4 regions of the Streptomyces sp. NBC_00377 genome follow, and region 3 is predicted to be linked to each of the others. Evidence: riboswitches for the same ligand, from Rfam matches in the RefSeq annotation. Region 3 holds a riboswitch; each other region holds the start of a gene.
The links. Region 3 has a riboswitch for cyclic di-AMP ahead of OHS71_RS24305 (transglycosylase family protein). Riboswitches for the same ligand answer to the same signal wherever they lie in the genome.
Positions count from the first base shown of each region.

Region 1: another riboswitch for cyclic di-AMP. It lies ahead of OHS71_RS17550 (transglycosylase SLT domain-containing protein); the one in region 3 lies ahead of OHS71_RS24305 (transglycosylase family protein).
Region 2: another riboswitch for cyclic di-AMP. It lies ahead of OHS71_RS22025 (M23 family metallopeptidase); the one in region 3 lies ahead of OHS71_RS24305 (transglycosylase family protein).
Region 4: another riboswitch for cyclic di-AMP. It lies ahead of OHS71_RS11525 (M23 family metallopeptidase); the one in region 3 lies ahead of OHS71_RS24305 (transglycosylase family protein).

Region 1 covers NZ_CP107958.1:3,899,805-3,905,499, forward strand. The annotation lists gene OHS71_RS17545 (polyprenyl synthetase family protein) at 444-1,454, opposite strand; cyclic di-AMP (ydaO/yuaA leader) riboswitch at 2,160-2,371, shown strand; gene OHS71_RS17550 (transglycosylase SLT domain-containing protein) at 2,375-2,848, shown strand; gene OHS71_RS17555 (HAD family hydrolase) at 2,926-3,750, opposite strand; gene OHS71_RS17560 (GNAT family N-acetyltransferase) at 4,269-5,333, shown strand; gene OHS71_RS17565 (glycosyltransferase) at 5,450-5,695, shown strand, end outside.
Region 2 covers NZ_CP107958.1:4,893,871-4,899,565, forward strand. The annotation lists gene OHS71_RS22010 (MarR family winged helix-turn-helix transcriptional regulator) at 1-312, opposite strand, end outside; gene OHS71_RS22015 (dihydrofolate reductase family protein) at 450-1,577, shown strand; tRNA gene OHS71_RS22020 (tRNA-Met) at 1,649-1,722, shown strand; cyclic di-AMP (ydaO/yuaA leader) riboswitch at 2,048-2,214, shown strand; gene OHS71_RS22025 (M23 family metallopeptidase) at 2,224-3,243, shown strand; gene OHS71_RS22030 (aldo/keto reductase) at 3,455-4,399, shown strand; gene OHS71_RS22035 (PrsW family intramembrane metalloprotease) at 4,550-5,695, opposite strand, start outside.
Region 3 covers NZ_CP107958.1:5,417,733-5,423,427, forward strand. The annotation lists gene OHS71_RS24295 (cytochrome P450 family protein) at 1-150, shown strand, start outside; gene OHS71_RS24300 (transglycosylase family protein) at 355-1,389, shown strand; cyclic di-AMP (ydaO/yuaA leader) riboswitch at 1,595-1,781, shown strand; gene OHS71_RS24305 (transglycosylase family protein) at 1,785-2,492, shown strand; gene eno (phosphopyruvate hydratase) at 2,865-4,151, shown strand; gene OHS71_RS24315 (FtsB family cell division protein) at 4,264-4,740, shown strand; gene OHS71_RS24320 (DUF501 domain-containing protein) at 4,787-5,428, shown strand; gene OHS71_RS24325 (Ppx/GppA phosphatase family protein) at 5,425-5,695, shown strand, end outside.
Region 4 covers NZ_CP107958.1:2,553,253-2,558,947, forward strand. The annotation lists gene OHS71_RS11510 (bifunctional acetate--CoA ligase family protein/GNAT family N-acetyltransferase) at 1-772, opposite strand, end outside; gene OHS71_RS11515 (HPr family phosphocarrier protein) at 952-1,233, shown strand; gene OHS71_RS11520 (GntR family transcriptional regulator) at 1,384-2,079, opposite strand; gene OHS71_RS11525 (M23 family metallopeptidase) at 2,268-3,011, opposite strand; cyclic di-AMP (ydaO/yuaA leader) riboswitch at 3,026-3,195, opposite strand; gene OHS71_RS11530 (M16 family metallopeptidase) at 3,398-4,786, opposite strand; gene OHS71_RS11535 (M16 family metallopeptidase) at 4,783-5,695, opposite strand, start outside.

The DNA.
Region 1 (5,695 bases), 1.5 Mb from region 3:
CGAATCGGTGAGGAGTGGTGTTTTCCGTGGTTCCCATCTGACCAAATGAGCCACGACGAAGCGTCAACCCGAGGACTCAACTCCACATACGCCTGCGGTATGACACGAAGGCGACGAGGTGGCATCCGACCCGTAGGGGTACCGGGGGTCACCCGGCCCGGACGGGTGTCAGGGGCCGCCGGCCCGGAAGGGCGTCAGGGGGCGGCCGGCCCGGAGGGGCGGGTCGTCAGGGGTCACCCGGCACCGACGGGTGTCAGCGGCCGCCGGCCCGGAGGGGCGGGTCGTCAGGGGTCACCCGGCACGGACGGGTGTCAGCGGCCGCCGGCCCGGAGGGGGGGGCAAGGGCCGCCCCGCACCGACGGATGTCAGAGGGGGCCGGCCCGGAGGGGCAGGGCTCGCCCGGCACCGACGGGTGCCGGGGCGTCAGGCCGGGACGGCGGGGGTCACCCCGCCCGGTGGACCACCGCGTCGCAGAGTTCCATCAGCGCCGCCTTGGCGTCGCACTCCCGCAGCGGCGCCAACGCGGAGCGGGCTTCCTTCGCGTACCGCACGGTGTCCCGGCGGGCCTGCTCGAGCGCCGGGTGGGCCCGCAGCGCCTCCAGCGCCTCGGTGTGCCGGGCGTCGTCGCTCAGGTCGGAGTCCAGCAGCTCGCACAAGGCGATGTCCTCGGGCAGGGACAGGCGTGCCGCCCGCTCCCGCAGCCGCAGCACGGGCAGCGTGGGAACGCCCTCGCGCAGGTCCGTCCCCGGCGTCTTGCCCGACTCGTGGGAGTCGGACGCGATGTCCAGGACGTCGTCCGCCAGCTGGAAGGCGACGCCGAGCCGCTCTCCGTACTGCGTCAGCACGTCGACGACCGTCTCGTCGGCGCCCGACATCATCGCCCCGAAGCGGCAGGCCACCGCCACCAGCGAGCCCGTCTTGCCGCCGAGCACGTCGAGGTAGTGATCGACCGGGTCCCGCCCGTCCGTGGGACCCGCGGTCTCCAGGATCTGGCCGGTGACCAGCCGCTCGAACGCCTCCGCCTGCACCCGCACCGCCTCCGGCCCGAGGTCGGCCAGGATGTGGGAGGCACGCGCGAAGAGGAAATCGCCGGTCAGGACGGCGACGGAGTTCCCCCAGCGGCTGTTCGCGCTGGACACCCCGCGCCGCACGGCGGCCTCGTCCATCACGTCGTCGTGGTACAGCGTGGCCAGGTGGGTCAGCTCCACCACGACGGCCGAGGGCACGACACCCGGCGCGTAGGGGTCCCCGAACTGCGACGCGAGCACCACGAGCAGCGGCCGGAACCGCTTCCCGCCCGCTCGTACGAGGTGCTGGGCGGCCTCCGTGATGAACGGGACCGCACTCTTGGTGGCCTCGAGCAAGCCTTCCTCGACAGCCGTCAATCCGGCCTGGACATCGGCTTCCAGAGCCTGGTCCCGCACGCTCAGCCCGAACGGCCCGACGACGGTCACGAGGGGTCTCCTGTCTGCTGGTGTCTACTGGCGATTACGCGGTTTGTCGATAGGTCTCTGCCATCACTCAAGTCAGCGTATCCGGTCACGTTTCGATCACCGATAGCCCCCACGTCCGCCGGGCTCGAATGGCCCGCCCCGGAGGTGCCACGCAGGCCAGGCGGTATCGGATCACACCCGATATGTTTTTGATCAGCTCAGATGAGCGGACATCAATAGAATTGCCGGGATGTGTTGATTCATGTCCCGCGCCGAGGGTGCCACCACTCCGGCGGGGCGGCCCTCCCCTTCCGCGTGACGATGATCACGGCCTCCCCTTCGGGACCCTTCGGGACCCCAGGGGACTCTCCGGGACCCTTGGGGATCTTTCGGGACACCCTCCCCGAGGCCCCCTGCGTACCGGCCCTGCACCCCGCTTCCCACCTGGCACCCACCGCCGGTGCTTTAACGATGAGTTGGACCTAATGCCCGATTAGCCAGTCTTGTGAACGCTGGTGAGTTGGCTCACTCCGCACAGTGGCCCACCGGAAGATCACCCTTCACCGATTCTCCGCACTCCCCAAGCGAGTTGAAGCTTTGCACCAACAAAGGATCAAGCACCCCATAGGTCACAGACCAAGGTCAATAGGGGTCATCTGTGAATCCGGTACTTGTTCCGGACATGTGCTCTCGCATACGTTCCCGGCCTGTCGGGCGGAACGCCGAATCCTGCCGCCGCCCGAACCACCCATCCAGAACGCTCGGCAGGAGCGGGGGAACCAGGTAAGCCGCCGAACCGGAAGTCGGGACGTCTCGGATAATTCAGACGTTTCGCACAGCCGGTACGGCTCGGGGTGAAGTCGCGTCCGTCAGGAGGCGACCGGGCAGCTCCCGCCCGAACCCGACAGCTCACCTCGCAGGCGCCGGAGAGGAAATTCGTCATGCCCGCTGCCGCTCAGCCGCGCCGCAACCGTCTCGTCCGCACGCTCACCGTCGCCGTCACCGGCGCGGCCGTGCTCGCCCTCCCGCTCATCGGCGCGACCAGCGCCTCCGCGGCGACGCCGACCGTCACCACCGCCTCCAGCCTCGGCTACGCCAACAACCTCGACGGCTGGATCCGCGCCTCCCTCCAGGTCATGGGGCAGCACGGCATCCCGGGGACGTACAACGGCATCTACCGCAACGTCATCCGCGAGTCCTCGGGCAACCCCCAGGCCATCAACCTCTGGGACTCCAACGCGGCCGCGGGCATCCCGTCCAAGGGGCTGCTCCAGGTCATCGACCCGACCTTCCGCGCCTACCACGTCGAGGGCACGTCCTGGGACTCGTACGACCCGGTCGCGAACATCACCGCCGCGTGCAACTACGCGGCCGCGCGGTACGGCTCGATCGACAACGTGTTCGGCGCGTACTGACCTTCCCGTCGGTACGGCCCGTCGGCACGGACGGTTCCACAGGGACTGACCGCTTCAGCCGGTACGGACCGCCCCGTTCACGGAAACAGTCGTTCGAGGACGACGGCCACGCCGTCGTCCTCGTTCGACGTCGTCACCTCGTCGGCCACCGCCTTCAGCTCGGGATGGGCGTTGGCCATGGCGACTCCGCGGGCCGCCCAGTCGAACATCGGGATGTCATTGGGCATGTCCCCGAAGGCGAGGGTGTCCTCGGGCCGCAGCCCCAGGACCTCGGCCGCCAGGGCCAGACCCGTCGCCTTGGTGATCCCGCAGGGCTGGAGTTCGACCGTGCCCGGCCCTGACATGGTGACGGTGGCCAGCGAACCGACCACCGAACGGGCCGTGGCCGCCAACTCGTCGTCCGACAGGCTCGGGTGGCGCAGCAGCACCTTGCTGATCGGCTCGCACCACAGGTCGTCGCGCCGCCCGACGCGCAGGGCGGGCAGCGTCGGGTGCGGCATGCGGTAGCCCGGCTCGATGAGCGTCAGCCCGTCGACACCGTCCTGGTCGACGGCCGCGTAGAGCTGCCCGACCTCGGCCTCGATCTTGCCGAGCGCGGTCTCGGCCAGCTCCCGGTCCAGGGTGACCGACCACAGCAGACGGTCCGCGCCGACGTCGTACAACTGCGCGCCCTGCCCGCACACCGCGAGCCCCCTGCTGTGCAGCCGGTCGAGCAGTGGGCGCACCCGGGGCGCGGGCCGTCCTGTCACCACCAGGTGGCGTGCGCCGGAGTGCACCACCCGCGCGAGCGCGTCGAGCGACCGGTCCGAGAAGGTGTCGTCGCCGCGGAGCAGCGTTCCGTCCAGGTCGGTGGCGATGAGGGAGTACGCGGTGCGCGCGGCATATGCGGTGGGTGCGGCCATGATCAGAGAATACGGATCCCACACCCCTCGGGTTCGACGCGAACCGGACGACGGTCATGTCCTGTCCGGTTCTGCCAACTCCCCTTGCAGGACTGGCTTTGTACGACTGCCGGACGACTGGCTGAAGACTGACTGCGGCTGCGGCTGCGGCTGCGGCTGCGGCTGCGGCCACCGGTTGCCGGTTGCCGGTTGCCGGTTGCCGGTTGCGGAAGACGGTGGGACCGGCCGGGAGCCGATGGCCGGACCGGCCGGGGACCGGCGGGGCGATCGCGGGTCGGTGGCGGGCCGACTGGGGACGACGGCGGGTTTATCACGGCCCGCTGACGGCGAACCGGCGGTTGCCCGACCCGGGGGAACGGCTTGCCGCCACATCGCCGGGTAGCGGATGGTTGACGGCCTCTGCACCGGTTGGCAACAACTTGGGATGCTACCTACCGCGATGACAGGTGGAGCGGTACCGTCCAGGTGTCCAGGGGGGACTTGATCGGGGGGTCAGGTTGAGCAGTGGGCGCATTCGTGTGCTGAGGCCGCAGGACCTCGGCGAGGGGGAGAGGGAGCGGTGGCGCGCGCTGCGTGCCGCGTCGGCGCTTCCGCGAAACCCCTTCATGGAACCGGAGTTCACCGACGCCGCGGGCCCGGTACGGCCGCACGCGCGCGTGGCGGTGGTGTACGAGGGGCGTGAGCCGGTCGGCTTCCTGCCCCACGAGCGGGGCCGGCTCGGTCAGGGCCGGGCACTCGCGTACGGCGTCGCCGACGCTCAGGGCGCGGTGCTGGCCCCGGGTCTCGGACTGAACGCCGGCGAACTGATGCGGGCGTGCGCCCTGTCGAGCTTCGCCTTCGACAACCTGGAGGCGGAACAGGGCCTGTTCACGCCGTACGCGGCCGAGGAGTACGCCTCCTATGTCATCGACGTCGAAAAGGGTTACGAGACCTACGAGTCCGTACTGCGTGCCCAGTCGCCCAAGTTCCTGAAGACGACGTTGGCCAAGGAGCGCAGGCTCGGCCGTCAGGTCGGGGAGTTGCGGTTCGTGTTCGACGAACGCGATCCGGCCGCGCTGCGCACGCTCATGGCATGGAAGTCGGCGCAGTACCGCAGGACAGGCCGTCGCGACCGTTTCGCGCAGGAGTGGATCACCCGGCTCGTGTACGCGCTCGCCGAGACGCGCGCACCGGAGTGCCGCGGCACGCTCTCCGTCCTCTACGCCGGCGGCCGGCCGATCGCCGCGCACTTCGGCCTGCGTTCGTCGACCGTCCTGGCCTGCTGGTTCCCTTCCTACGAACCGGAGTTCGCGAAGTTCTCGCCCGGCCTGGTGCTGCATCTGCGGATGGCCGAGTCGGCCGCCGCCGAGGGCATCGGCCTGCTCGACCTGGGGCGGGGCGCGGCCGAGTACAAGGACTCGCTGAAGACCGGGGAGATCCCCGTCTACGAGGGTGCGTGGTCGCGACCGGGGGTGGGCGCGGCGCTCCACTGGCTCAGCCGTGAGCCGTCCCGCCGGGCACACCACTTCGTGCGCAACCGGCCCGGGCTCGCCGCGGCGGCCGCACGGACCCTGAAGAGTGCGGGCCGACTGCGCCGGTCGTGACGGTCACCCCCGCCACGACGCCCGGGCCCCGGCCCGGCGGGAACGGTGTGTCCGGTGAGCGCTTTCGGATCACGACGGTCAGCACGCTCAGGACGGTCATGAGACAAGGGGGGTTCATGTCCCGCGCAAGAGGGGTGCAGCAGGAGATGCAGAGGTTCCTCGGCATCCGGCCCGTACAGGTCGCCGAGCTGGAGCTGGACGGCAGCGGTGTGCTGAGACCCGGTCCGGGCAGCCCTCCCGTCACGCCCGGTGAGGTGTTCGTGCTGGTCAGACGCGCGGGCCGACCGATAGGGACGCTGCTCGCGCAGGTTCCGGAGGGCACGGATCCGAAGTCGGTCCTCCTTGACCTGGCCGCTCGGAGG
Region 2 (5,695 bases), 520 kb from region 3:
GTCGGTCAGGACCGCGACGCTGCCGCGTTTGTCCCAGCGGCACTCCTCGCGCCGCAGCAGCCCGTCCTTCTCCAGCCGGGACACCGCGTAGGTCAGCCGGCTCCGGGTGATCTTCAGCCGCTCCGCCAGGTCGGTCATCCGCAGCCGTCGCTCCGGTGTCTCGGAGAGATTGGCGAGGATGGAGTAGTACAGGTGGGGCATGCCGGCCTCCTGCTGGAGCTGCCGGTCGATCGCGTCCTCGAGGAGGGAGTAGCCGGCAACGTACGCGCGCCAGGCGCGCTGCTCCTCGGGGGTGAGCCAGCGGGTCGTCATGCCACCCAGTGTAGGTTTGTTACAAACTTGAACCAAGAGCACCGTCGTCGGCCCGGCGCCCCGATCGAGTCAGGGCACGTCACTGCACGTCAGAGCGCCGTCAGACCGCCGTCGGACCGAGCCGGGGAGCCGCGTCGATGCCGTACCCGTACGTCCTGCTGTCCGCCGCCGTGTCCCTCGACGGATACCTGGACGACACCACGCCCGAACGTCTGCTCCTCTCCAGCCGCGCCGACTTCGACCGCGTGGACGAGGTACGGGCCTCCGTCGACGCCATCCTCATCGGCGCCGGCACGATCCGCGCCGACAACCCCCGGCTCCTGGTGAACTCCCCGGAGCGGCGCGCCGCCCGGGTGGCCGCCGGACGGCCGCCCTACCCGCTCAAGGTCACCGTCAGCGGCTTCGGCGAACTCGACCCGGCGGCGAACTTCTGGCACACGGGCGGCGAGAAGGTCGTGTACACGACGGAGAAGGGCGCCGAGCGGGTCCGGGCGCTCGGCATCGCGGCGGACGCCGTCGCGCTCGGCCCCGAACTGGACTGGCGCCGTCTCCTCGAACACCTCCACGATGTCCGCGGTGTACGGCGCCTCATGGTCGAGGGCGGCGGAACCGTCCACACCCAGCTGCTCCAAGAGGGCCTCGCCGACGAACTCCAGCTCGTCCTCGCCCCGCTGTTCGTGGGCGACCCGCACGCGCCCCGGCTGTTCGGCCCGGGCGCCTACCAGGGCGGACGGCTCCGCCTGGTGGAGACCCGGCGTATCGAGGACGTCGTCCTGAACCGCTACGAGCCCACCGCACCCGGCGCCGGCCTGCTGCCCGTCGCGGCCGACCGTCACTGGCTGGCCCTCGCCTGCGCCCTCGCCGCCGACTGCCCGCCGTCGCGGACCGCTTTCAGCGTCGGCGCGGTGATCGTGGCCGCCGACGGCACGGAGCTGGCGCGCGGCCACTCCCGCGAGGCCGGCGACCCGGTCGTGCACGCCGAGGAGGCAGCCCTCGCGAAACTCGACCCCGCCGACCCCCGTCTGCCCACGGCCACCGTCTACAGCAGCCTCGAACCGTGTGCCCGCCGCTCCTCCCGCCCCGCCCCCTGCGCCCGGCTCATCCTCGACGCGGGGGTGCGCAGGGTGGTCACGGCCTGGCGCGAGCCGGACACCTTCGTCACGGAGGCGGACGGAACCGGCCTGCTGACGTCCCGGGGCGTCGACGTCCTCGTGCTCCCGGAGTACGAGGAGCGGGCGAAGGGCCCGAACGGCCATCTCCTCTGAGGCCGCCGGAGCCCCACGGGACAACCGATGTGCTTTCTGCCCCGCTGATGGCGTACAGTTGTGTTCATCGCCGCGGGGTGGAGCAGCTCGGTAGCTCGCTGGGCTCATAACCCAGAGGTCGCAGGTTCAAATCCTGTCCCCGCTACTGATAGGCCGAAGGCCGGAATCCGAAAGGGTTCCGGCCTTCGGTGCGTTCACCGACCGCTCCCTCACTCTTGGTGACCGGTCGACCGCCCAGCGCATAACGACTGAGTCACCATCAAAACTCCTGTGACTACCGAGGCGTTTCCAGGGCATGTCGAAGCGCCTTCGGCGCGTGGTCAACTCGCCCGTTTTTCACCACTGGTGGCCTGAAAGGTCCAGGCCAGAAATGTTGTTGATCAAGAAGAACGGCTTGGAATCCCGCCCCCGGGTCTATTAACGTTCGATAACGCAGCGCGGTCGTCCCAGCCGGCACAAGAGTCGGCTCCGTGCGGCACGTGCCGAATCCCGCAAGGGAACCGGGGAACCACCACCTTGGGGTGAATCACGCGGAAGCCGTCGTGAACTCGCAGAGTCCACGACCGGTATACGCGCGTAGGAGACCTTCCCGCTCCGAACCCGTCAGCTAACCCGGTAGGCGACGGAAGGAAAGGAGTGCGCCCGCGTGGCGTCCAACCCGCCTGCCCCCGAGGCCCCGTACGCGCCCAGCCGGTCCACCGAGACCTTCGGCTACGGCGACTACCGCACCGACGAGGGCCCGTGGGAGGAGTGGAACCCCACCGCGGACTCCATTCGCCCGGTACGCGGCAAGCACCGCGTGGCCAAGCAGCGCGGCGGCGGATTCGCCCGCAGCTCCACCGTCCTCGGCGTCGGCGTCATTGCCGCCGTCAGCGCGGGCGGCATGGCCAGCGCCAACACCGGCAAGGCCCCGGTCTCCATCTCGATGCCGGACCTGCCCAACGTGGGCTCGCTCATCTCCGACGACGAACCCGCCCAGGAAGCCGCGCCGGCCCTCGCCGGGTTCGGCTCCGAAGCGGCCGTGGACGCCGACGAGAGCGTCGCCGACGCCGGTGAGGCCCTGCGCAGCCGGATCATGGCGCAGGCCGAGTCTCAGCAGTCACAGGTCGAGGTCAAGGCCCTCGCCGCGGCGGCCAAGGCCGAGGCCGACGCCGTCACCAAGGCCCAGAAGGAGGCGGAGGCCAAGGCCGCCGCCGCGAAGAAGAAGGCCGCCGAGGAAGCCGCCGCGAAGGTCGAGGCCGCGCGCCTGGCCGAGCTGGCCAAGCAGTACACGCTGCCCACCTCCTCGTACACCATCACCTCGACCTTCGGTCAGGCCGGTTCCCTCTGGTCCTCCGGCTACCACACGGGCCTCGACTTCGCCGCGCCCACGGGCACGCTCATCAAGGCCGTCCACAGCGGCACCATCACCGAGGCCGGCTGGGCCGGTTCCTACGGCTACCGCACCATCCTGACCCTGGACGACGGCACCGAGCTGTGGTTCTGCCACCAGTCGTCGATCAGCGTCAGCGTCGGCCAGAAGGTCGCCACCGGTGACGTCATCGGCCGGGTGGGCGCGACCGGGAACGTCACCGGAGCCCATCTCCACCTCGAGGTCCACCCGGGTGGCAGCTCCGACGGCATCGACCCGGCGGCCTGGCTGCGCGGCAAGGGCCTCAACCCCTGAGCCGTCCCCCTCCGACACCCCGGGCGGTCCCTCCTCGGACACGCCGACCCGGCTCTCCCGACCCGCTGACGCAGCCCCGCAGCCCTGACGCCTTCCGCGTCGGACGGCTGCGGGGCTGCGCCATTCACCGGCGCACTTCACCGGCGCCGTTCACATGTTCTTCGCGTCACGCCCGGAATGGGCCGGCCACCGGCGTCCGTTGAAACGGAACATGACTTCTCTTCGCCGACTCGGCTCCTCCGACCTCGAGGTCTTCCCCCTGTCCCTCGGCGGCAACGTCTTCGGCTGGACCGCGGACGAGGCGGCCTCCTTCGCCGTACTCGACGCCTACACCGCCGCCGGCGGCAACTTCGTGGACACCGCCGACTCCTACTCGGCGTGGGTCGAGGGCAACAGCGGCGGCGAGTCCGAGACCCTCATCGGCAAGTGGGTGAAGGCCCGGGGCAACCGCGACGACGTCGTGATCGCCACGAAGGTCAGCCAGCACCCCGCGTTCCCCGGTCTGTCCGCCGACAACATCAAGGCCGCCGCCGACGCCTCGCTCCGCCGTCTGAACACCGACCGCATCGACCTCTACTACACGCACTTCGACAAGCCCGAGGTCCCCGTCGAGGAGATCGTCGGCGCGCTCGACGAACTGGTGACGGCGGGCAAGGTGCGCCACATCGCCGCCTCCAACATCTCGCCCGAGCGTCTCCAGGAGTCCCTGGAGTTCTCCGACCGCGAGGGCCTGGCCCGGTACGTCGCCCTCCAGCCCCACTACAACCTGGTCTCGCGCGACACCTACGAGGGCGGCCTCCAGGACCTCGCCGCCCGCTTCGGCCTCGCCGCCGTCCCGTACTCCGCGCTGGCCTCCGGCTTCCTCACCGGCAAGTACCGGCCCGGTACGACCGTGCAGAGCCCCCGGGCCGCCGGCGCCGCCAAGCACCTGGAGACGGAGCGGGGCCGGAACGTCCTCACCGCCCTGGACGAGATCGCCCAGGCCCACGACACACAGATCCCCACGGTCGCCCTGGCGTGGCTCGCGGCCCGGCCGACGGTGGCAGCCCCGATCGCGTCCGCGCGCACGATCGAGCAGCTGCCGGCACTGCTCGGGGTGGCACAGCTGGAACTGACCCAGGATGAACTCACCCGACTGACCCGAGCCTCGGCCTGACCCGGGCTCCGGTCTGACCCGGGCTTCGGCATCACCTGGGCGTGGGCCTGACCCGAGCTCCGGTGTCGGCTCTACCCGCGTTGGGTCGACCTGCGTCGGTCCGACTTGCCTCTGACCGGCCCGCGTCGGCCTGACCTGCTGCGGCTCGGCCTACTGATGCGGGTGGGGGTTGGGACGGGGCCCCGCCGGAAATCCTTGCCCCGGGCCAGGTCCGGGGCCGGGGCCGGGGCCGGATTCGTACCCGGGGCCGGTCTCGAATCCGGGTCCGGGTCCGGGTCCGTGCGCTGCGGGGTATCCGTATCCCGGTCCCGCCGGGTGCGCGTACCCCGGAGCTGCCGGCTGGGCGTATCCCGGTCCTGCCGGGTGCCCGAATCCGGCGCTGTGGCCCTGGCCGTATCCCGGTCCCTGGCCGTACGCCGGTCCCTGGCCGTACGCCGGTGCGTGGCCGTACGCCGGTGCCTGGCCGTGAACCGTCCCCCGGCCGTACCCGTACACCCCCTGCACCGGCCAGGGCGGCGCGACCACCCGTACCGGCGGGGCCGTCATCCGGGCCGCGTGGTCCAGCGCGGGGCGGGCGATGTCCTGGCGGCGCCACAGTTCGTTGAGCAATTCCCGTTCCCGAAGGACGAAGTCGGCGTCGGCCCGTCCCCGGCGGCCGCGGTGCCTCAGGAACGCGAGGGACGTGGCGTACGCCTCGTACCGCGCGACCTCCCGCGCCGCGGGCCGGCCCAGGTGGCGGCCGGCGTACTCGCGGGCCAGCCGCCGGGCACGCATCGAGCCGAGCGCGTACGGCTCGGCCGGCATGAGCCAGCCCGCGGCCGCGTAGGCGGGCAGCTCCTCGCGCACGGTGCGCAGCTCGCGTTGGCGTGTCCACACCGCCAGCCAGGTGAGCAGCCCGAACGCGGGCACCATGAAGGCCGCGTACACCGCGAAGAACCCGAACTCGCCGAACGACGAGGAGCCGTTCCACAGGGCGTGCATGCCCATCGCGAGGAGCAGCCCGCACAGCGGGAGCAGCACGCGCCGCAGGTGCTGACGGTTCCCGGAGAGCGCGGCGACGCCGAAGCCGATGCCGGTCAGGACGGTGAACAGGGGGTGGGCGAACGGCGACATGATGACGCGTACGAAGAAGGTCGCGGCGGTCACGGACGCGATGCCGGTGTCGCCGGTGAGCTGGTCGGTGCCGAACGCGGTGCCGAGGTAGAGGATGTTCTCGGTGAAGGCGAAGCCGGTGGCGGTGAGCCCGGCTATGACCACGCCGTCGACGATCCCGGTGAAGTCCCGTCTGCGGAAGAG
Region 3 (5,695 bases):
GGCCAGACCGCGCTGGCCACCCTCCTCACCCGGCTGCCCGACCTCCGACTGGCCGTGGATCCGGGCGAGTTGAGGTGGCGCGGCGGGCTCATCATGCGCGGCCTGCGGACCCTTCCGGTGGAGTTCACTCCGGTGCGTTCCGGCTCATGAACGACGCTTTCCGACCGGATGTCGGGCGGAGTGTGACCGTTCGGCGGAAGAAAGGTGACCGACCCTCAACTCTGTGATCTTCACGTGATCTGCGCGGCATTAACTTGTGACAAGTGATCGTCTGCCGATACGTTCACTCGTCGGTGCGACGCATCGGTCCAACCCGCCGCGCCGGTCAGTGCTGTCCAGAGAAAGGCCCCTCGCATGCTCTCCGGGAACGGTCGTCACCGTCGCCCCCGCCAGGCCCCGGCTCTCCTTGTCGCGGCCGGAGTGACGGGCTCCGCCATCGCCATCCCGCTGCTCGCCGCCTCCGGCGCGAGCGCCGCCGACGGCACGGTGTGGGACAAGGTGGCGCAGTGCGAGACCGGTGGCTCGTGGAGCGCCGACCAGGGCGACGGCGCGTTCGGCGGCCTGAGCCTGACCCAGAAGGACTGGGAGACGTACGGCGGCCTCGACTACGCGGCGAGCCCCGACCTGGCCAGCCGCAACCAGCAGATCGCCGTGGCGCAGAAGGTGCTGGCGGCGCAGGGCATCGGTGCGTGGGGCACCTGCGGGCTGACCTCCGGGCTCACCAAGGAGAACGGCGCGCTGAGCGTGGACACCGGCGTGGCGAACGGCTCGTCGGGCTCGTCCGACTCATCCGGGTCTTCCGGATTGTCCGACCTGTCCCGGGGGTTGTCGGGCTCCTCGGGCTCGTCGAGCGATGACGGCGCCTCGGCCGGATCGTCGGGTAAGTCCGACTCGTCCGCCGATTCCCCCAGTTCACCCTCGGCATCCGCTTCCTCCCCTTCGTCCTCTTCCTCCGCCGCTCCCGGAGGGTCCGGCACGGCCGGCGGGTCCGCGAGTGCCCACGGCAAGGGTGGCGCGCAGGCGGGCGGCGGCTCGGTCACGGCGTCTCCCGAAGTGGACGACTCGGACAATTCCGGGCAGGCGGCGGGCTCCTGGAGTCTCGTCGACACCGGCTCCCTCACTTCCGGCCGCCATCGCGGCGCCACCGCCGACGAGGCCGCGCCCAAGAGCGCGACCGGCGCTGCCGTGGACGGCGCCACCGCCGCGTCCGGCGGCCGGCACGCCGCGGCCACCTATCTCGTCCAGGAGGGCGACTCCCTGGAGTCCATCGCCGACTCCCTTGACCTCGACGGGGGATGGCGCGCCCTGTATGACGAGAACAGGGACCTCATCGGGGCCGACCCGAGCGACATCGCCCCCGGTCAGACCCTCGACACAGGGGTGGAATAGGGCGCAAAGCCCAAGAAAAACAGCGGGAGTTCACGTCACGCTTCGCGCCGAATGTCCGGTTTGGTGAAAGTGTGGGATGAGTCTCAGAAGCCCTGATCGTCTTTGAAATTCCGTCGATCGCGTGTCTACGGTCGAGGCCGCTCGGCAACCCGAGCCCCGACCGTCGCAACGCCGAATCCTGCCAGCGGCGGTACGGGAACAGTCGTCGCGTCAAGCGCCGTAGGCAGGAGCGGGGGACCCAAGGTAAGTGCCGGGCCGGGGTGGTCGACCGGAACGGCTCGGGGTGAAGCCACACCTCCCACGGAGCAGTGCTCCGGCGGACGAGGAGTGGCCGGGCAACTCACACGGCCCGAACCCGACAGCTCACCTCGCAGGCGTCGGTGAGGGGATCCACCATGCTGTTTTCCGGTAAGGGCAAGCACCGCCGTCCCTCCAAGGCCACCCGCGTCGCCACGCTCGCCGGCGTCACCGGTGTCGCCATCGCCGCCCCGCTCATGGCGGCCGGCAACGCCTCCGCCGCCACCGCCTCCGAGTGGGACGCGGTCGCCCAGTGCGAGTCCGGCGGCAACTGGTCCATCAACACCGGCAACGGCTACTACGGCGGTCTGCAATTCTCCGCCTCCACCTGGGCCGCGTACGGCGGCACCCAGTACGCCGCGCAGGCCAACCAGGCCTCCAAGTCCCAGCAGATAGCCATCGGCGAGAAGGTTCTCGCCGGCCAGGGCAAGGGCGCCTGGCCCGTCTGCGGCACCGGCCTGTCCGGCGCCGCCTACAACGGCGGCGGCTCCTCGGACACCGGCTCCTCCGGCTCGTCCGGTTCCTCCAGCTCCTCGGACAGCGGCAGCACCACCCGCTCGACCGAGAAGCAGAGCTCCTCCCGCTCGGCCGACCGCCCGGCCGCCTCCAAGACGGTCACCACCCCGACCGGCAAGAAGGTCAAGAAGGGCGACGGCGAGTACAAGGTCGTCAAGGGCGACACCCTCAGCTCCATCGCCGAGAAGCACAAGGTCAAGGGCGGCTGGGAGAAGCTGTTCAAGCTGAACAAGGACATCGTCGCGGACGCCGACCTGATCTACCCGGGCCAGCAGCTGCACCTGAAGTGACACCTGGCTCCCCGAGAAGCCACAGCGCCCTCATATCCGGGGTCGGCACACTGACGACCTCGTGAGGGTCATCCCCCCGTCCCCACGGGCTCCCCGCTCCGGTGCGTGTTCCCCCGTACGCACCGGAGCGGGGTTTCTCTTTGCCTGCGTCCCTTCAGGGGCGTCTCTTCCGCCTGTCGGCGACTTCCTGCCGTCCTTTACCGGCCACCCCCTTTGTTCCGGGCGGAAACAATAGGTACCGTCTGTCTGTCCACGGGACGGTCGGTCGGCTGCCGACGGCCCCGGGGCGGTTAGGCTCTAGTCGCAGGGCTCAGCAAGGGCGCGTCAAGGCCCGTGAGCCCCGCACAACCAGCGTCACATCCCAAGAAGGAGATGCTCGTGCCGTCCATCGACGTCGTCGTAGCCCGGGAAATCCTGGACTCCCGAGGCAACCCCACGGTCGAGGTCGAGGTCGGCCTCGACGACGGCAGCACGGGTCGTGCCGCCGTTCCGTCCGGCGCCTCCACCGGTGCCTTCGAGGCCATCGAGCTCCGCGACGGTGACCCCAACCGCTACCACGGCAAGGGTGTCGAGAAGGCCGTCCTCGCCGTCATCGAGCAGATCGGCCCGGAGCTCGTCGGCTACGACGCCACGGAGCAGCGCCTGATCGACCAGGCGATGTTCGACCTGGACGCGACCGACAACAAGGGCTCGCTCGGCGCCAACGCCATCCTCGGCGTCTCGCTCGCCGTCGCCCACGCCGCCTCCGAGGCCAGCGACCTGCCGCTGTTCCGCTACCTGGGCGGCCCGAACGCACACCTGCTGCCCGTCCCGATGATGAACATCCTGAACGGCGGCTCGCACGCCGACTCCAACGTGGACATCCAGGAGTTCATGATCGCCCCCATCGGCGCGGAGTCCTTCTCCGAGGCCCTGCGCTGGGGCGCCGAGGTCTACCACACCCTCAAGAAGGTGCTGAAGACCAAGGGCCTGTCCACCGGCCTCGGCGACGAGGGCGGCTTCGCCCCGAACCTGGAGTCCAACCGCGCCGCGCTCGACCTCATCCTCGAGGCCATCAAGCAGGCCGGCTACGTCCCCGGCGAGCAGATCGCGCTCGCCCTCGACGTCGCCGCGTCCGAGTTCTACAAGGACGGCAAGTACGAGTTCGAGGGCAAGTCCCGCTCGGCCGCCGAGATGACCGAGTACTACGAGGAGCTCGTCTCCGCGTACCCGCTCGTCTCCATCGAGGACCCGCTGTACGAGGACGACTGGGCCGGCTGGAACGTCATCACCAAGAAGCTGGGCGACAAGGTCCAGATCGTGGGCGACGACCTCTTCGTCACCAACCCCGAGCGCCTCGCCCGCGGCATCGAGGAGGGCTCCGCGAACGCCCTGCTCGTCAAGGTCAACCAGATCGGCTCGCTGACCGAGACGCTGGACGCCGTCGAGATGGCCCAGCGCAACGGCTTCAAGTGCATGATGTCCCACCGCTCCGGCGAGACCGAGGACGTCACCATCGCCGACCTCGCCGTCGCGGTGAACTGCGGTCAGATCAAGACCGGCGCCCCGGCCCGCTCGGACCGCGTCGCCAAGTACAACCAGCTGCTGCGCATCGAGGAGATCCTCGACGACGCCGCGGTGTACGCCGGCCGCTCCGCGTTCCCGCGCTTCAAGGGCTGACGCCGCCGGCCCGAACCGGGTCGAGGCTCCGCCAGTCGTACGTACGTCCCCGTACGCGGTCCCGTACCGTGTGCGGGGACGTACGCACGTGTGAGACGGGAGGCGGGAAACAGTGGCTGTGAAGGACCGGGACCGTTTCTCCACCGCGACCAGGATCAAACTGCTCGGCGAGCAGACCGCGGCCCGGGTCTACCGCTCCCAGACCAAGCGCCAGGCCCGCCGCTCGCGCCTCACCGGCCGCGCCGCGCTCCTCGCGCTGGTCCTGTGCACGCTGATCGTGGCGCTGGCCTACCCGATGCGCCAGTACGTCTCCCAGCGGGCCGAGATCGCCGACCTGGAGCGCGAGAAGCGGCAGGCCGGAGAACGGGTCGAGCAGCTGCGCGACCTCAAGGCGCGCTGGCAGGACGACGCCTACGCCGAGCAGCAGATCCGGCTGCGGCTGCACTACGTCCTGCCCGGGGAGACCGGGTTCGTGGTGATCGACCCGGACGCGGCCAAGCAGTCCCGCGCCGACCTCGGGGCGGCCGACCGCCCCTGGTACTCCAACGTCTGGGACGGCGTCGACAAGTCCGACGCCTCCGACCGGTGAACGCGACAGCGCACCGGCCAGTGAACTGACCGATAGAAAGACAGGCATGGACACGCCCCCGCCGACCACCCCGCGCACCGAGCCCACCGACGCGGACGTCGAGGCCTTCGAGCAGCAGCTCGGACGGCCGCCGCGCGGTCTGCGCGCGATCGCGCACCGCTGCCCCTGCGGCCGGCCGGACGTCGTGGAGACGGCCCCCCGGCTGCCCGACGGCACGCCCTTCCCGACGCTGTACTACCTGACGTGCCCCAAGGCCAACTCGGCCATCGGCACGCTCGAGGCGAACGGCGTGATGAAGGAGATGACCGAGCGGCTGGGCACCGACCCCGAGCTGGCCGCCTCCTACCGTGCCGCGCACGAGGACTACATCCGGCGCCGGGACGAGATCGAGGAGCTGAAGAACTTCCCCAGCGCGGGCGGCATGCCGGACCGCGTGAAGTGCCTTCATGTGCTCGTGGCGCACTCCCTGGCCGCCGGTCCGGGGGTGAACCCGCTCGGTGACGAGGCCCTGGGGATGCTCCCCGAGTGGTGGCGCAAGGGCAGTTGCGTCTCGCTCCCCGCATCGCCGCCGGGCGAAGTGCCGCAGCCGCAGCCGCAGCCGCAGCCGCAGCCGTCGCGGGACGGGGCGGGCCCCGTCCTCTCCGAGCCGGTCGAGCCGGTCGAGCCGGTCGAGGGAGACACCCGATGACCCGCGTCGCCGCGATCGACTGCGGTACGAACTCGATCCGTCTGCTGGTCGCCGACGCGGACCCGGAGACCGGCGAACTCGTCGACCTGGACCGCCGGATGACGATCGTGCGCCTCGGCCAGGGCGTCGACCGCACCGGACGGCTCGCGCCCGAGGCGCTGGAGCGGACCTTCGCGGCCTGCCGGGAGTACGCGGCAGCCATCAAGGAGCACGGCGCGCAGCGGGTGCGCTTCGTCGCCACCTCCGCCTCCCGGGACGCGGAGAACC
Region 4 (5,695 bases), 2.9 Mb from region 3:
GTTCCTTCAGATCCTCGGGGAAGGCCTTGTTCACGGCGTAGAGGGGCCCGGTGAAGCCGGCCTCGCGGAGGTTGCCGAGGACGCTGCGGCCGACACCGCCGGGCGTGCGGCCGGTGCCGACGACGGCGACCGATCCGGGCGCGAGCAGCCGCCGTACGGAGTGCGCCTCGGCGCGCTGCTCCCGCGCGCGCTGCACGGCGAGGGAGCGCTCGGTGGGTTCGAGCCCGAACTCCAGGTGTACGACGCCGTCCTCGAAGCTGCGCTTCTGGGTGTAGCCGGCGTCGGTGAACACCTTGATCATCTTGGTGTTGGCGGGAAGGACCTCGGCCGCGAAGCGGCGGATGTCGCGCTCGCGTGCCACGGCCGCGATGTGTTCGAGCAGCGCGGAGGCGACACCGCGGCCCTGGTGGGCGTCCTGCACGAGGAACGCGACCTCGGCCTCGTCGGCCGGTCCCGAGGCGGCCATGCCGTCCGGACCAATGCGGTCATAGCGTACGGTTGCGATGAACTCGCCGCCGACCGTGGCCGCGAGTCCCACCCGGTCCACGAAGTCGTGGTGCGTGAAGCGGTGGACGTCCTTGGCGGACAGGCGCGGGTAGGGCGCGAAGAAACGGTAGTACTTCGACTCGTCCGAAACCTGCTCGTAGAAGCTGACCAGGCGCTCGGCGTCGTCGGCGGTGATGGGGCGGATGCGCGCGGTGCCGCCGTCGCGCAGCACCACGTCGGCCTCCCAGTGGGCGGGGTACTCGTGCCGGTCCGACGCGCTCTGCATGGGGCCCAGACTACGGCTCGCGTACGGCAACGGCGCGAGGCAGTCTGTGGAGGACGGAAGTCGGATCGAGGCCGCGATCCGAGGACCACGGCAGGAGGGGGCCCACCACCCCCTCCCTCATACGCTTCACGTGTGGAACACTGGTCTAGACAACCTGAAACACTGAAGGGCAGCATCACATGGCTGAGCGCCGCGTCAACGTCGGCTGGGCCGAGGGCCTTCACGCCCGCCCCGCTTCCATCTTCGTCCGGGCCGCCACGGCCGCAGGCATCCCGGTGACGATCGCCAAGGCAGACGGCAACCCCGTCAACGCGGCCTCCATGCTGGCCGTGCTCGGCCTGGGCGCCCAGGGCGGCGAGGAGATCGTCCTCGCCTCCGAGGCGGACGGCGCGGACGCCGCGCTCGACCGCCTGGCGAAGTTGGTCGCCGAGGGACTCGAGGAGCTTCCCGAGACCGTCTGACCGATGAATGCGGTGTTCGCCGCCTCATAGGCGTCACGGATACCTCGAAGGGCTCGTCCGAATTATCGGGCGAGCCCTTCTTCATTCCCGTTCCCGGGCAGCAGAAATAATCCCCCGCGAATTATCCCCTCTTTGTATACGGCCCTCTTGTTAATGCCGCAGGCCCGTCATGTTTACGGGAGGTTGCGAAGTCCTCACACGGTCGAGGCGCTCGGCGCCGCCGGAAAAGCGCAGCCGGTGCGCGGCCGTCGCGCGCTCGGTGTGGAGCGACGTGATCGCCCGCGCGCGCTCGCCGTCGCCGCGTGCCACGGCGTCCACGATCGCGCCGTGCTCCGCCCACGACTCCACGGGGTCCGCCGGCGCCTCCACCGCGTACATCCACGCGATCTTGTGGCGCAGCTGGGTGAGCATCGACGTCAGGGCGTGGCTTCCCGAGGACTGGGCGAGCGTCTCGTGGAACCAGCTCCCCAGGGAGCGCAGATCCTCGCTGTTGCCCCTCCGGGCCCGCTCCTGGCCCAGTCGGACGAGCCCGCGCAGCACCTTCAGATGAGCCTCGGTGCGGCGCTGTGCGGCCCGGGAGGCGCCGAGCGGCTCCAGGAGCATGCGCATCTCAAGAAGGTCCGCGGCCTCCAGCTCCGTCGGCTCCGCGACGCACGCGCCCGCGTGCCGCCGCGTGACGACGAAGCCCTCGGCCTCCAGGGTGCGCAGCGCCTCCCGGACCGGAACGCGGGAGACGCCGTAGCGGCGGGCGAGAAGTTCCTCGGTGAGACGGCTGCCGCGCTCGTAGACACCCGCGACGATGTCGTCCCGAATGGCCGTGCACACCGAGTGCGCCGGAATACGCATGACGGACCTCCGCCTTAATCCCCGTGAAACGTCGATGATTGACGTGTGTTCCGTGACTCTATTGCAATGAGCGGGAAATTCCGACGGCGAGCCGGATTCCGGGGATATTTTTTGGACAGCGGAGGCCCCCGAAACGGCGAAAGCCCCGGCCGGGAGGCCGGGGCAGAACGATCTGTCGCCGTGGGTCGTCAGACGTTCACGCCGTGCTTGCGCAGGTAGGCGACCGGGTCCATGTCGGAGCCGTACTCCGCGGTGGTGCGGGCCTCGAAGTGCAGATGCGGGCCGGTGACGTTGCCGGTGGCGCCGGACAGGCCGATGCGCTGGCCCGGGGTGACGTGCTGACCCACCGACACCGCGATGGACGACAGGTGACCGTACTGGGTGTAGGTCCCGTCGTTCATCTTGATCACGATCTGGTTCCCGTAGGAGCCGCCCCATCCGGCCTCGACCACGGTGCCGGAGCCGACCGCGTGCACGGAGGTGCCGCTCGCGGCGTGGAAGTCGATGCCGGTGTGGCTGCCGGAGGACCACAGAGAGCTGCTGGCCTGGTAGCCGGTGGAGACATAGGAACCGGTGATCGGCGGTACGAAGGTGTTGAGGAGCTTGCGCTCGGCCTCACGGGCGGCACGTACGCGTGCCTCGCGCTCCTCCACCGCCTTCTTGACGGCGGCCTGGCGGGCGGCCTCCTCGAAGGCCGCCTGCTTCTGCACGGCGACCTGGTCGTCGATCTGCTCGACGACGGACTCGCCGGCGGTGACCACGGGGATCAGCCCGGTCTGCTCAGGGGTGGGCTCGGCTGCGAAGGCCGGGGTGGAGGCGACGGTGGCCATGACACCGGTGGTGGTGAGCGCCGCGATGCCCGCCGCGCGGACGCCGCTGCGCTGCATCCGGCTGGGCCGACGGTGCTTCCCGGTGGCGCAGGTGAACGCCATGAAGTTGGGGGTGTCCTTTCCTTCCCTCTCGCCTACCGGGTTAGCTGACGGGTTCGGAGCAGGAAGGTCTCCTACGGACCCCCTCGCGCTGCACGCGCGGGCGTCCGATTCACCCCAGGGACTTCACAAGTGGGTCCCCGGCTCCCCTGGCTCGCGCCGTACGGGGACTCGGCGATGACTGTCCGGTGCCGCGGGTGCGGCGCACTGCCTGACGAACAGCCCGGATGACGCTAAGCGGCGCGGGTTTCAATCCTCAAACGGATCCCGGTTTTTGTAGCGCATCCCACAGGGCAGACGGGCAGCGTCCGCCTCAATTCGGACATGCGGAGGCCCTGGTGACGCTCTCGTCGACCAGGGCCCCTGCACGCGCGCGTGGTTGGCGGGATCTACTCCGCCGACACGACCTTCACCTCGCCGATGCCGAGAGCCTCGACCGGCTCCTTGATCTGCGCGGCGTCACCGACGAGCACGGTGACCAGCCGGTCCACCGGGAAGGCGTTCACGGCCGCCGCGGTCGCCTCCACCGTGCCGGTCGCGGCGAGCTGCTGGTACAGCGTGGCCTGGAAGTCGTCGGGCAGATGCTGCTCGACCTGGTCGGCCAGCGTGCCGGCGACGGCCGCGGCCGTCTCGAACTTCAGCGGCGCCACGCCGACCAGGTTCTGCACGGCGACGTCACGCTCGGCGTCGGTCAGCCCCTCGGCGGCGAGGGTGCGCAGGACCTTCCAGAGGTCGTCCAGAGCGGGACCGGTGTTCGGGGTGTCCACGGAGCCGCTGATCGCGAGCATCGCGGCGCCCGAGCCGTCCGGGGCCGACCGCAGGACCTGGCCGAACGCGCGGACCCCGTAGGTGTAGCCCTTCTCCTCGCGCAGGACACGGTCCAGCCGGGAGGTGAGGGTGCCGCCGAGGCAGTACGTGCCGAGCACCTGCGCCGGCCACACACGGTCGTGCCGGTCGGCGCCGATCCGGCCGATCAGCAACTGCGTCTGGACGGCGCCGGGGCGGTCCACGATGACGACCCGGCCGGTGTCGTCGGCGGTCACCGGCGGCACGGGCCGCGGCTGGGCCGAGGACCCCGTCCAGGCGCCCAGGGTGTCACCGAGGAGCGCGTCCAGGTCGACGCCGGTGAGGTCGCCGACGACCACGGCGGTGGCGGTGGCGGGGCGGACGTGCTTCTCGTGGAAGGCGCGTACGGCGGCCGAGTCGATCTTCTCGACCGTCTCCGCGGTGCCCTGGCGCGGGCGCGACATCCGCGCGGTGGCCGGGAACAGCTCCTTGGAGAGCTCCTTGGCGGCGCGCCGGGAGGGGTTGGCCAGCTCGTGCGGGATCTCGTCCAGGCGGTTGCGGACGAGGCGCTCGACCTCGCTGTCGGCGAACGCGGGCGCCCTGAGGGCGTCCGCGAGCAGACCGAGCCCCTTGGGCAGGCGCGAGACAGGCACCTCGAGGCTCAGCCGGACGCCGGGGTGGTCGGCGTGTGCGTCCAGGGTGGCGCCGCAGCGCTCCAGTTCGGCGGCGAACTCCTCGGCGGAGTGCTTGTCGGTGCCCTCCGAGAACGCGCGCGCCATGATCGTGGCGACACCGTCGAGGCCGATCGGTTCGGCGTCCAGGGGCGCGTCGAGGAGGACCTCGACGGCGACGACCTGCTGGCCGGGACGGTGGCAGTGCAGCACGGTCAGGCCGTTGGCCAGCGCGGTGCGCTCGGGCGCCGGGAACGCCCACGGCTTGGCCTCGCCCGCCCGGGGCTGGGGGTGGAAGTCCATCGTGGCGAGCTCGGTCACCGGGCCGTCTCCTCGTTCTCGTCCTGGTCGGCGGGCGCTTCGGGGGCGGTCGGCTCGTAGACGAGCACCGCACGGTTGTCGGGGCGCAGACGGGCCTTGGCGACCTCGCGCACCTCCTCGGGCGTCACCTCCAGCACACGCTGGACGGCGGTGAGGGCGAGCTGCGGGTCGCCGAACAGGACGGCGAACCGGCACAGTTCGTCGGCGCGGCCGGCGACCGTGCCGAGCCGGTCGAGCCACTCGCGCTCCAGCTGCGCCTGGGCCCGCTCCATTTCCTCGGCCGTGGGGCCCTCCTCGGCGAACCGGGCGAGCTCCTCGTCGATGGCGGCCTCGATGACGGGCACCTCGACGTCGGCGGACGTCTTCACATCCAGCCAGCCCAGGGAGGGCGCCCCGGCGAGGCGCAGCAGGCCGAAGCCGGCCGCGACGGCCGTACGGTCGCGGCGCACCAGCCGGTTGTAGAGACGAGAGGACTCGCCGCCGCCGAGGACGGTGAGCGCCAGGTCGGCGGCGTCGCACACGCGCGTGCCGTCCTCGGGCAGGCGGTAGGCGGCCATCAGCGCACGGGACGGCACCTCCTCCTCCACGACCTCACGCAGCTGCTCGCCGATGACGTCGGGCAGTCCGCCGTCACGCGGCGCGGGCTTGCCGTCGTGGCCGGGGATGGAACCGAAGTACTTCTCGACCCAGGCGAGGGTCTGCTCCGGGTCGATGTCGCCGACCACGGAGAGCACCGCGTTGTTGGGCGCGTAGTACGTCCGGAAGAACGCGCGCGCGTCCTCCAGGGTCGCCGCGTCCAGGTCGGCCATCGAACCGATCGGCGTGTGGTGGTAGGGGTGACCCTCCGGGTAGGCGAGGGCGGTCAGCTTCTCGAACGCGGTGCCGTAGGGGACGTTGTCGTAGCGCTGG